One region of the Pseudomonas rustica genome, then DNA from elsewhere that is predicted to be linked to it. Evidence: predicted binding sites of a transcription regulator. Region 1 holds the regulator's gene; each other region holds the start of a gene.
The links. The regulator FliA, encoded in region 1, starts transcription of late flagellar genes. The targets are predictions, from matches to a motif close to CTAAAGTTTNNNNNNNNNNNGCCGNTAA.

Region 2: a site for FliA is predicted at 2,508-2,535, ahead of motA (flagellar motor stator protein MotA). Genes of this name have one in related genera too.
Region 3: a site for FliA is predicted at 2,660-2,687, ahead of ACP3TY_RS10765 (methyl-accepting chemotaxis protein). Genes of this name have one in related genera too.

Annotation. Positions count from the first base shown of each region.
Region 1 is NZ_CP188200.1:3,829,256-3,833,447, reverse strand. It holds gene flhF (flagellar biosynthesis protein FlhF) at 1-935, shown strand, start outside; gene fleN (flagellar synthesis regulator FleN) at 1,052-1,882, shown strand; gene fliA (RNA polymerase sigma factor FliA) at 1,879-2,619, shown strand; gene ACP3TY_RS17340 (chemotaxis response regulator CheY) at 2,786-3,157, shown strand; gene ACP3TY_RS17335 (protein phosphatase CheZ) at 3,176-3,964, shown strand; gene ACP3TY_RS17330 (chemotaxis protein CheA) at 4,001-4,192, shown strand, end outside.
Region 2 is NZ_CP188200.1:5,004,788-5,008,979, forward strand. It holds gene ACP3TY_RS22830 (toll/interleukin-1 receptor domain-containing protein) at 1-423, shown strand, start outside; gene motB (flagellar motor protein MotB) at 532-1,584, opposite strand; gene motA (flagellar motor stator protein MotA) at 1,588-2,439, opposite strand; gene ACP3TY_RS22845 (HDOD domain-containing protein) at 2,606-4,144, shown strand; gene rhdA (rhodanese-like domain-containing protein) at 4,187-4,192, shown strand, end outside.
Region 3 is NZ_CP188200.1:2,314,083-2,318,274, forward strand. It holds gene ACP3TY_RS10755 (AAA family ATPase) at 1-78, opposite strand, end outside; gene pnuC (nicotinamide riboside transporter PnuC) at 75-638, opposite strand; gene ACP3TY_RS10765 (methyl-accepting chemotaxis protein) at 898-2,532, opposite strand; gene ACP3TY_RS10770 (undecaprenyl-diphosphate phosphatase) at 2,838-3,668, shown strand; gene ACP3TY_RS10775 (DUF1294 domain-containing protein) at 3,665-4,093, shown strand.

The DNA of each region.
Region 1 (4,192 bases):
CCCTGGATTCGATGCGTTTTGAATTGAACAGCCTGCGCGAGCTGATGGAAGTGCAGCTCGGCACACTGGCCTGGAATCAACTGCAGGGCAGCCGTCCGGCGCAAGCCAATCTGTATCGCCGTCTGCAACGCATCGGTCTGTCTGGCCCGCTGTCGCGTGATCTGCTGTCGATGATCAGCGATATCGAAGAGCCGCGTCAGGCCTGGCGCATGCTGCTCGCGCATCTGGCGCGAATGATTGCCGTGCCGGAAGTCGAGCCGCTGGAAGAGGGCGGTGTGATCGCCATGGTCGGCCCTGCCGGCATGGGCAAGACCACCACGCTGGCGAAACTGGCCGCACGTTATGTGCTGAAATACGGCGCGCAGAATGTTGCGCTGGTGAGCATGGACAGCTTCCGCATCGGCGCGCAGGAACAACTGAAGACCCTGGGCCGCATTCTCAATGTGCCGGTGACCCACGTTGATCCGGGCCAGTCGCTGGTGCAGGCGCTGGATCCATTGCTGCGCAAACGCGTGGTGCTGATCGATACCGCCGGCCTGCAAGCCAGCGATCCGGCCCTGCGCATGCAGCTCGAAAGCCTCGCCGGGCGTGGCATCCGTTCAAAAAATTATCTGGTCTTGGCAACCACCAGCCAGAAACAGGTTCTAACCGCCGCTTATCACAGTTACAAGCGTTGCGGGCTCGCCGGGTGCATCCTGACTAAACTGGATGAAACGGCCAGCCTTGGCGAAGTGTTAAGCCTGGCGATCAGTCATGAATTGCCGGTCGCGTACCTGACCGATGGCCCACGGATTCCGGATGATTTGCATCTGCCGCGTCGTCATCAACTGGTCAGCCGCGCCGTCAGCGTGCAAATGCAGGAAGAACCCAGCGAAGAAGCCATGGCTGACATGTTCGCTGATATCTACCACAGCCCCACCAAGCAGGTAGGCTGAGGTATTCATGAACAGTTTTTGTACCTACATCGATGGTCTGCCATGCATTGTTCCGTTTGTGAACGCGCAGCCAGTAATGTGGCCTCCGTCTATGCAAGACAAGGTAAAGAAATAACATGGGCAGCATGCATCCCGTACAGGTGATCGCGGTGACCGGCGGCAAAGGTGGCGTCGGCAAAACTAACGTGTCAGTGAACTTGTCTCTGGCGCTGGCAGAGCTTGGCCGTCGGGTCATGCTGCTGGACGCCGATCTGGGACTGGCGAACGTCGACGTTCTGCTGGGCCTGACACCCAAACGCACTCTGGCCGATGTCATTGAAGGCCGCTGTGAGCTGCGCGACGTACTGTTGCAGGGTCCCGGCGGGATCCGCATCGTACCGGCCGCGTCCGGCACGCAGAGCATGGTTCATCTGAGCCCGGCGCAACACGCCGGCCTGATTCAGGCCTTCAGTGACATCGGCGACAATCTCGACGTTCTGGTGATCGACACCGCTGCAGGTATTGGTGACTCGGTAGTCAGTTTCGTTCGCGCAGCGCAGGAAGTGTTGCTGGTGGTCTGCGATGAGCCGACCTCGATCACTGACGCTTACGCACTGATCAAACTGCTCAACCGCGATTACGGCATGAACCGCTTCCGCGTCCTCGCCAACATGGCGCAGAGCCCGCAAGAAGGTCGCAACCTGTTCGCCAAGTTGACCAAGGTCACGGATCGCTTCCTCGACGTCGCCTTACAATACGTCGGCGCCGTCCCTTACGACGAAAGCGTGCGCAAAGCGGTGCAGAAGCAGCGCGCTGTCTATGAAGCCTTCCCGCGTTCCAAGTGCGCGCTGGCGTTCAAGGCCATCGCGCAAAAGGTCGACACCTGGCCGCTGCCCGCCAACCCGCGCGGCCACCTTGAGTTTTTTGTCGAGCGCCTCGTGCAGCAAACGGCAGGGCCCGTGCTATGACCGCTAGCGGTATGAATTACTACAAGAAGTCGGCACGCGACGCTCAGTACGAACTGATCGAGCGTTACGCGCCGCTGGTCAAACGCATTGCCTATCACTTGCTGGCGCGGTTGCCGGCAAGTGTGCAGGTTGAAGACCTGATCCAGGCCGGGATGATCGGCCTGCTTGAAGTCTCGACCAAATACGACGCCAGCAAAGGCGCCAGTTTCGAAACGTACGCGGGCATTCGAATCCGCGGCGCGATGCTCGACGAAGTGCGCAAAGGGGATTGGGCGCCACGCTCGGTTCACCGCAATACCCGGATGGTCAGCGACGCAATTCGCTCAATTGAAGCTAAAACCGGCCGTGATGCTAAAGATCACGAAGTTGCGGCCGAACTCCAATTGAGTCTCGACGATTACTACGGGATTTTGAATGACACCTTGGGCAGTCGCCTGTTCAGTTTCGACGATCTGTTGCAGGACGGCGAACACGAAGGGCTGCACGAGGATGGCGCGAGTGCTCATCTTGAGCCGTCACGCGATCTGGAAGATGAACGCTTCCAGGCGGCGCTGGCGGACGCGATTGCCAATTTGCCGGAGCGTGAGCGACTGGTGTTGGCGCTGTACTACGACGAAGAGCTGAACCTCAAGGAAATCGGTGAAGTCCTTGGCGTCAGTGAATCGCGGGTCAGCCAGTTACACAGCCAGTGCGCGGCCCGTTTGCGGGGGCGTTTGGGGGAGTGGCGAGCGCGCTGAAGGCAGTGTGGGGACACTGCGAACGAGGCTGGTGCGGTGATGAACGGCACCGGTCTTGCTCTGTTGTGCTCCAGACAGTCTTCGAGTGCTGCGCCGATTGATTGAAGTGGCGCGTCCAGGTGCTGGGCGCGTTTAAGACTGCTTGGAGGTCGAATTGAACAAAGACATGAAAATCCTCATCGTTGATGACTTCTCAACGATGCGGCGGATCATCAAGAACCTGCTGCGTGATCTTGGGTTCACCAACACCGTCGAGGCTGACGATGGCACCACTGCCATTCCAGTGCTCAACAGCGGAAGCATCGACTTTCTGGTAACGGACTGGAACATGCCGGGCATGACCGGTATCGACCTGCTGCGTCACGTGCGTGCCGATGAAAAGCTCAAGCACCTGCCGGTATTGATGGTGACTGCTGAAGCCAAGCGCGAGCAGATCATCGAAGCCGCTCAGGCCGGTGTGAACGGCTACGTCGTCAAACCTTTCACGGCTCAGGCGCTGAAAGACAAAATCGAGAAGATTTTCGAACGCATCGGCTGATGAACGCGCGGGGGAGCTATGGAGCATAAAGAATTTTCACAGGGCGATTTCGAATCGACCCTGAAAAAACACGCGGTCGAACTGGTCGAGAGCCTTGAAAAAGGCAAGTTCGGCGACGCTGTGCAACTGATCCATGAGCTCAATCAGACCCGTGACCGCGGCCTGTATCAGGAAGTGGGCAAGCTCACACGCGAACTGCACAGTGCGATCGTCAATTTCCAGATCGATCCGCACATGCCGCAGGCCGAGGAAGTGTCGCAAATCACCGACGCCACCGAACGTCTGGGCTATGTGGTCAAGCTGACGGAAGCTGCGGCCAACCGCACCATGGATCTGGTGGAAAGCGCCACGCCGGTGGTCAATGGTCTGGCTGAAGAAGCCCAGGCTCTGAGCACGGATTGGGGCCGTTTCATGCGCCGCGAAGTCGGGGCTGAAGAGTTCCGCGAACTGGCGCGCCGGGTCGACGGTTTTCTGTCACGCAGCCACACGGGCAACCGTGCGGTGTCGAGCAATCTCAACGACATTTTGCTGGCCCAGGATTACCAGGACCTCACCGGTCAGGTGATCAAACGCGTGACCCAACTGGTCACCGAAGTCGAAAGCAATTTGCTCAAACTCGTACTCATGGCCAGTCAGGTGGACCGCTTTGCGGGCATCGAACATGACCGCGCCGCGATGCTTGCAGAAAAAGATCCACAAAAACATCTCTCGCAGGGTGAAGGTCCGCAGATTCATGCCGATAAACGAGAAGACGTTGTGTCCGGTCAGGACGATGTGGACGATTTGTTATCCAGCCTTGGATTTTGAGTTTAGGTTTTTAGACCTGTTAGGAGCACCCCATTAATGAGCTTCGGCGCCGATGAAGAGATCCTTCAGGATTTCCTGGTTGAGGCCGGCGAGATTCTTGAGCAACTGTCCGAGCAACTGGTCGAGCTGGAAAGCCGACCGGATGACGCGGATCTGCTCAATGCAATTTTTCGCGGTTTCCACACTGTAAAAGGGGGCGCCGGCTTCCTTCAGCTCAATGAGCTGGTG
Region 2 (4,192 bases), 1.2 Mb from region 1:
CTGAAACAGGCGAACATCAAGACTTATCTGGATGTGCTCGATCCGGAATCACAGACCACCGACGACATCACCGGCGTCATCACCCGCAACATCACCGAGTGCACGCACTTGCTGGCAGTGGTCTCGGAGCGGACGGCTTCGTCGTGGTGGGTGCCGTTCGAGATTGGTGAGGCGACCATCAGCAACCGGCGGATCTGCTCGTTCAAGACCGGGCCGGCGGAGCTGCCGCTGTATCTGGATAAATGGCCGAAATTGAGTACGGATAAAGATCTGGATTTCTTTATTGATGCTTATCGTGAGGAAGTGACGAACAAGCGTTCGGTGATGCTGGATTCGATGAGTGAGTCGATGAAGGGGACTTACAAGAGGAATGCTGAGCAGTTTCATGATCAGTTGAAGGGCAGGATTCGGCGGGGGTTTTGAGATCTCACTGACCGCCTCTCAATCATTTTCGTGGCGTTAAGAAAATGATCTGCAAAATGAAACCGACAACCACAAAAAAGCCGACATCTCTGTCGGCTTTTTCGTCTCTTACTGCTTCGGCGCAGGAGCCGGCGCTGGCGCCGCACTCCCCGGTTCCGCCGGTTTCGGCGCGGCGTCATCAAACAAGTTCAGCCGTTCACGCAACTCATGCGGCGGCACCGGTTGCTGATCCGCCGGCAGAGCATTCGGATCAACCGGCGCTGCCGGGGTGGCGCCGTTGTGGCTTTCATCGACTGGTTTCGCTGCGTCCGCACCTTGCGCACCCTCGATCGCTTCCTGGGCCTTTTTGGTCAGGACGACGATGTCGATGCGGCGGTTGACCGGGTTGAACGGATTTTCCCGGTCGAACAACGCCGACGAGGCATAACCGACCACTCGCGCCACTTGCGCATCCGGATAGCTACCCGCCACCAGTGCACGACGTGCAGCGTTGGCGCGGTTGGCCGACAGCTCCCAGTTTCCGAAATCGCCGGTGCCAGTGTACGGCTTGGCGTCGGTGTGGCCGCTGATGCTGATCTTGTTCGGCACCGCTTTGATGGTATCGGCCATCGCCAGCAAGATGTCTTCGAAGTACGGCTTCAGGCGTGCAGAGCCTGAGTCGAACATCGGCCGGTTTTCGGCGTCCATGATCTGGATACGCAAGCCGTTCGGGGTGATCTCGAAGAGGATCTGATCCTTGAATTTCTGCAGCTGCGGGTTCTCGTCGACCTTGTTCTGCAGTTCTTGCAGGAGCAGTTCCAGACGTTCTTTCTCGACCTGCTCGGCCATGCCTTCGACCTGTTCGGTGTCGACGGTAACCTTGTCTGGTTGCGGCTGGGATTTCACCTCAGGGTTGAGGGTATTTTCCGGCGCCAGGGTCGGCGTGCCGCCCAAGTCGATGATGTACGGCGTGCCGCTTTCGGAGAAGCCGACCGGGTCTTTGAAATAACCGGCGATGGCGATCTTCTGCTCAGGCGTGGCGGTGGACAACAGCCACAGCACGAGGAAGAACGCCATCATCGCCGTCGCAAAGTCGGCGAAGGCGATTTTCCACGCCCCGCCGTGATGCCCACCGGCTATGCGCTTGACGCGCTTGATGATAATCGGCTGATTATTTTCCATGACTTAGCGACCGCGAACCGCTTGTTCCAGCTCGGCGAAGCTTGGACGGTGCGCCGGGTACAGAACCTTGCGCCCGAACTCGACTGCCAGCGATGGCGGCATGCCAGAAGCCGAAGCCACCAGCGATGCCTTGATGGCTTCGTAAACGTTCAGCTCTTCCTTGGCGTCGTGGGCCAGCGAATGCGCCAGCGGGCCGAAGAAACCGTACGCCGCGAGAATACCGAAGAAGGTACCCACCAGTGCCGCACCGACGTGCAGACCGATGGATTTCTGATCGCCTTCACCCAGCGAAGCCATGGTCACCACGATACCGAGTACCGCCGCAACGATACCGAAACCCGGCATGGCGTCGGCGATGCCGTTCACCGCGTGGGATGGGTGTTCGAGGTCTTCTTTAAGGCTGTACAGCTCCATGTCGAACAAGCCTTCCAGCTCGTGCGGGGCCATGTTGCCGGACGACATGATCCGCAGGTAATCGCAGATGAACGCGGTCATGCGTTCGTCTTTGAGCACGGCCGGGTACTTGGCGAAGATCGGGCTCGCGGCGGCATCTTCGATGTCGCCCTCGATGGCCATCATGCCTTCGCGGCGGCTCTTGTTGAGGATCTCGTAGATCAGACCCAGCACTTCCAGATAGAACGTGTGGGTGAAGCGCGAACTGAACATGCTCAGGGATTTCTTGAGCACGTGCATCGTCATGTAGCCGGGGTTGGCCTGCAGGAACGCACCGAGTGCCGCGCCACCGATAATCAACACCTCGAAAGGCTGGATCAGGGCGGCAATTTTGCCGTGGGAAAGCACGTATCCGCCGAGCACGCTCGCGAATACGACGATGATGCCGATAATTTTAGCCATAGGTAGAAAGTACTTATTTAAGTCGGGTTCAAGGTCATATTCGGAAGTTAAAAAATCTCTTCTTCTACTTATCGGCAAAACTGCGCCAGACTATAGCCAGTTCAGGCGAAAAGCCAATTTAGCCCATGCCGGGCGCGTCTAAAGCAGATGAAGATCCCGTCCAGACATGGCTAATGAAACGAACGTCCCACACGCAAAACCGACCACCCTCGAAGGCTGGGTCAAGCTGCTCGACAGCGTTCGCCTGCCGGTGCCGCAAGAGGCGCATGACAAGGTCTGTCGCGCGATCCGTGACAACCGCAGTTCGCTGCGCGACATCGCCGATTTGATGCAGGACAGCCCGGCGCTGGCCTTGAGCATCATCCGTGAGGCCAATCGTCACACCCACGGCAACATGGGCACGCCGGCGGAAAATCTGGAAGTGGCGATCAACCGTCTCGGCCTCGCCCGCACCGAAGAACTGCTCGCGCGCCTGCCAGCCGAACCGCAGATGCAAATCCCCAAGGCCCTGCGCCAATTGCAGATGATCAGCCAGCACGCGACGCAACAGGCCAACGGTTTTTTCGCCAGTCGCCTGGCGCGGCTGTGGCAGGACATTCATTGGGGCAGCCTGTTGTTTCTGTCGCCGCTGTGGCCACTGGCGCTGACTTATCCACAGTTGCTCGAAGAGTGGGAGCTGCGGGTTATCCACAAGGGCGAGTCGGCGCGCACCGTCGAAAAGCAATTGTTCGGCGTGCGCCTGCTGCGGATCGCGGAAGCGCTGGTTGCGGTCTGGCACCTGCCGATCTGGGTGCAGCAAGGCTATAAATTGCTGCTCAGCGAACAGCGTGAACTGGTCAAAGTGCTGCGCATCGCCCGCGACAGCGAACACCCGCTGCGCCAGCAAAATCGCCTCGACGATGACCCGACCCTGCGCCGCTGGCTCAATCAACCGGCCAACACCGTGCTGCTGGCCAACGGTCTGGCGCTGTCGGCGCAACAGGCCTGGGACAGTCCGCACAGTGAACGCTGGCAGTACCTGACCAGCCTTTACCTGCAGATTTCCATGGACGAGGTGCAGCAACAGTTGCACCAACAAGCCGCGAACAGTGCCCGGCAACATGCGATGCCTGATTTGTGGCACCCGGCGGTTTCCCTGCTGTGGCCGTGGGGCATTCGTCGTTTACCCGCCGGCATGCTGCCCGCCGCCGCGCCGACCTCTGAAGATTTGAGCCAGTGGCGCAAGCAATGCGCCGAACTGCTAGCCGAGCCGAGCCGTTTCACCAATGCCATGAGCCTGACCGTCGCCGCCCGCGATGCGCTGGTGGCCAGCGGCATGCGTCGGGTGATGATCCTGATGGCTGACCGCACGCAATCCAATCTGCGCGTGAATCAAACCTCCGGCCTGCCGAAAGAAGCGGCGGCGCTGAATTTTGTCGTCAGCCAGAGCAGCGTGCTGCAACGTTTGCTCGCGCAACAGGCGCAGGTGCGGATCAACCCGGACAACAATGCACAATTTTCCGCGCTGCTGCCGCCGGGCCTGTGCACGCTGTTTCGCGGCGAGCATTTGTTCCTGCGTTCATTGGTCAACAATGGCCGGGTGATCATGATCGTCGTCGCCGATCAGGGCGGCGGGCCGTTTGCCGACATCACTGTGCAGGCCTTTGGCAAAACCGCGCAGTGCATCGAAAAAGCCCTGCACAGCTTTAGCAGCCGTGGCCGATGAGGCTGCGCTACAATCCTCCCCTTTGTGCTCTGGAGACCTCGCATGTCT
Region 3 (4,192 bases), 1.5 Mb from region 1:
GCCAAACTGCTTTTGCAGGCCGGCAGCGAGCCAGCTCTTGCCCGTCGATTCAGGGCCGGTGAGCACCACGACTTTCATGTGCGCAACGCCGGATCAGCTCGCCATTCACGCCAGCCTTGCACCGCGATCAGGGTGAACAAGGCGTACAGCGCAGCGGTGAGGTACAGGCCTTTATAGATGAACAGGCCGACAAAAATCACGTCGAGCACAAACCACAACGCCCAGCATTGCAGACGTTTCTGCGCCATCCACAACTGTGCGACCAGGCTAAAACCGGTGAGCGCTGCGTCCAGCCAAGGTTGCGCGGCATCCGTCCAGTGCGCCATCGCCGCGCCCAGGAACAAACTGCCAACCGCGCCGACACCCAGCCCCAACAGAATCGAACGCTGATCGAGGCGGGTGACCTGCCGACCGTCATGCATCGTCCCGGCCCGCGTCCACTGCCACCAGCCGTAGATTTGCAGGGCGGCGTAGATCACTTGCAGCAACATGTCCGAATACAGCTTCACCTCAAAGAAGATCCAGCTGTAGAGCAACACCATGACCAGCCCGATCGGCCAGCACAGCGGATTCTGTTTAACCGTCAGCCACACGGCAATCACACCGAGAGCGGCGGCAAACAGTTCGAGCCCGGACATGAGTCTTCCTTGGGGGAGTTGAAGGGGGGCGGATTGTACCCAGAGACGGCTAAGGGGCGTTAGCTACCGCACACGCACTGTTGGCAACAAATTTCCCTGTGGCGAGGGGATTTATCCCCGATGGAGTGCGCAGCGCTCCCAAAACCAGCCAACGCGTTCTGGCAGTTAGAACGCGCTGGCTGGTTTTACGACGGCTACGCCGCCGATCGGGGATAAATTCCCTCACCACAGGATTAGTGTTCCACAGGCAATTGGGGGGTTAGACACGGAATTGGCGCAGCAAGCCGTTCAGCTGTTCGCTGAGTTGCGCAAGCCTTATGCTGGCCACACTCGACTGTTCCGCCGCCAACGCCGTGCTGTGCGACAGCCCGGCCGCTTGCGTCACGTTCTGGTTAATGTCCTCAACCACATGCGCCTGTTGCAGCGTGGCGCTGGCAATCGAAGCGTTCAAGCCATTCAGATTGCGCAGTGCCTGGCCAATCGCACTCAAACTGGCCCCGGCCAGTCCTGCTTGCTCAATGGTCAGCTGCGAAGCCTTGCTGCTGTCGCCAATCACCTTCACGGCCGCTTCGGAATGATTTTGCAAACGCTCAATCATCGTCTGAATTTCCGCCGTCGACTTCTGCGTCCGTTGCGCGAGCAATCGAACCTCATCCGCCACCACCGCAAAACCGCGACCCTGTTCACCAGCACGCGCCGCTTCGATAGCAGCGTTGAGCGCGAGTAGATTGGTCTGCTCGGCAATCGAACGAATCACTTCCAGCACACTGCCAATCTGCGTGCTCTCAGCAGCCAATGTGCGAATCACTTCAACCGCCTGATCAATCGTCCCCGACAGTTTGTCGATTTGCTGCAAGCTGCCATCGATATTGATCTGTCCCTGTTGTGCCTGCGCTTCGGCGTCGCGCATTTCGGCGGCCGCGTGCTCGGCGTTTTTCGCCACGTCCTGCACGCCGTAGGTCACCTCGTTGATCGCGGTGGCCACCAACTCCATTTGCTGCGATTGCTGCTGACTGCGTTGCTGCGCCTGCGAGGCATCGTTGCCCAGTTCGCTGGACGACACCCCCAGCGCACTGGCCGAGACCTGCAAGTCGCCGATCACCCTACGCAGCTTGGCCGTGAAGGCGTTGAAGTGGTGCGCCAACTCAGTGACTTCGTCCTGACCGTGGGTATCGAGACTGCGAGTCAGGTCGCTTTCGCCGCTGGCGATGTTGGCCATGGCGTTCACGGTTTCCTGCAACGGCCGAACGATGCTGCGCGCGATCAGAATCACCAGCAGCGCCATGATCACGGCAATCGCCAGACCAATCGCCGAGGCTTTGATCACCTGGCCCTGAAATTCGGCCTGCACATCGTCGATATACACGCCGGAGCCAAGTACCCAGCCCCACGGCTCGAACAGTTTGACGTAGGACGTCTTGGCCACAGGTTCGCTGGCACCGGGTTTTGGCCAACGGTAATCCACCATGCCGGCGCCCTTGGCTTTGGCGATGGCGACCATCTCGTTAAACACCGCAAAACCGTCCGGATCGCGGATTGCCGAGAGGTTCTGGCCTTCAAGTTTGGGGTTGGTCGGGTGCATGACCATCACGGGCGTGAGGTCGTTTATCCAGAAATAGTCGTTCTGGTCATAGCGCAGGCCGCGGATCGCAGTCAGCGCCTGCTTCTGCGCGGCCTCTTTGCTCAGGGTGCCGGCGGTTTCCAGGTCGTGGTAATAGGTCAGCAGACCGCTGGCGGTTTGCACCACATGCTGGGTTTTCTGGGCTTTGGCGTGATAGAGGTCGGCGTGGATCTGCTTGAGCATCAAGGCGCCCAAGGTCAACAACATGACCACCGCTACCACCAAGATGAGCCACAAGCGTCGGCTGATCGACACACTGCGCAAGCTGTTCATAACGCTGTCACTCCGGGTTCTTTTTATTGTCATAAACCATCGCCAGCATCCAACCACGATTCGGTGATGCGGCCTACGCGACCCAAGTCGTATAACGCGGCAGCGCTTTTACGGCTTGTCTGATAGGATTTCGGCCCCGCGCGTAAAAACCTGAATCCAAGTTGATATTTCACGGAATTTTGACCATTTCGTGTGGATCCTGTGCGCGCGGAATCGGTACAGCCATAAACAGCTACGCTGATCGCAGTGAACGTAAGAAAAATACTATCGGGGCATGCCGTCGTGCATCGCTCTTTGGGGGATTGATGGATCTTTGGACCGCCTTGCAGGCACTGATACTTGGAGTTGTAGAGGGGCTCACGGAGTTTTTGCCCATTTCCAGTACCGGACACCAGATCATCGTTGCCGACTTGCTCAACTTCGGCGGCGAACGGGCCATGGCGTTCAATATCATCATCCAGCTCGGCGCGATCCTCGCGGTGGTCTGGGAGTTTCGCCGCAAGATTCTCGACGTGGTCATCGGTTTACCGACCCAGCCGAGCGCGCGGCGTTTTACCGCTAATCTGCTGATCGCTTTCTTGCCGGCAGTGGTATTGGGGGTGATTTTTGCCGACCTGATCCATGAGTACCTGTTCAACCCGATCACCGTTGCGGCGGCTCTGGTCATTGGCGGCATCATCATGTTGTGGGCGGAAAAGCGTCAGCATGAAGTGCATGCCGAAACGGTCGATGAGATTCGCTGGACGGACGCCTTGAAAATCGGTTTCGCCCAATGTCTGGCAATGATTCCAGGGACTTCGCGCTCCGGCTCGACGATCATCGGTGGTTTGCTCTTCGGTCTGTCGCGCAAAACCGCAACCGAGTTCTCGTTCTTCCTCGCCATGCCAACCATGGTCGGTGCAGCGGTTTACTCGGGCTTCAAGTACCGCCACTTGTTTGTGCCGGCGGACTTTCCAGTATTCGCCATTGGTTTTGTCACCGCCTTCATCTTCGCCATGATCGCGGTGAAAGGCTTGCTCAAGTTCATCGCCAGCCACAGCTACGCGGCGTTCGCCTGGTACCGGATCGTCTTCGGTCTGGTGATTCTGGCGACCTGGCAGTTTGGCTGGGTGGACTGGTCGGCAGCCAAGCCATGAGTGATTCCCGCGCACGCCGGCCGGAAGGGCGACCTTCGGGCGGCAACATTCAGCATCTGAAATTGAAACTGGTGGTGCTGCTGATCGTTCTCGCGTTGCCGTTGTTCGGCTCGCTGTCGATGTGGATGCGCGGGATCTCGCTGGTGCCTTTGGCGGCATACGGCATCGTTAGCGTGCTGGCGTTCTTTCTGTACTGGGCAGATAAACGCAAGGCGCGCGCCGATGCCTGGCGCACGCCGGAGAACATCCTTCACGCGGTGGAACTGGCCGGCGGCTGGCCGGGTGCGTTGATCGCCCAGCAAGTGTTTCGGCACAAGACGCGCAAGGTGTCGTTTCAGGTGCTGTTCTGGATGATCGTTGCGCTGCATCAAGTGTTCTGGATCGACCAGATATTCCTCGGCTCGAACCTGCTGGCCCTGTTCTAAACAAATACCGACTCCCCCTGTAGGAGCTGCCGAAGGCTGCGATCTTTTGATTTTTCTTTTTAAACATCAAAATCAAAAGATCGCAGCCTTCGGCAGCTC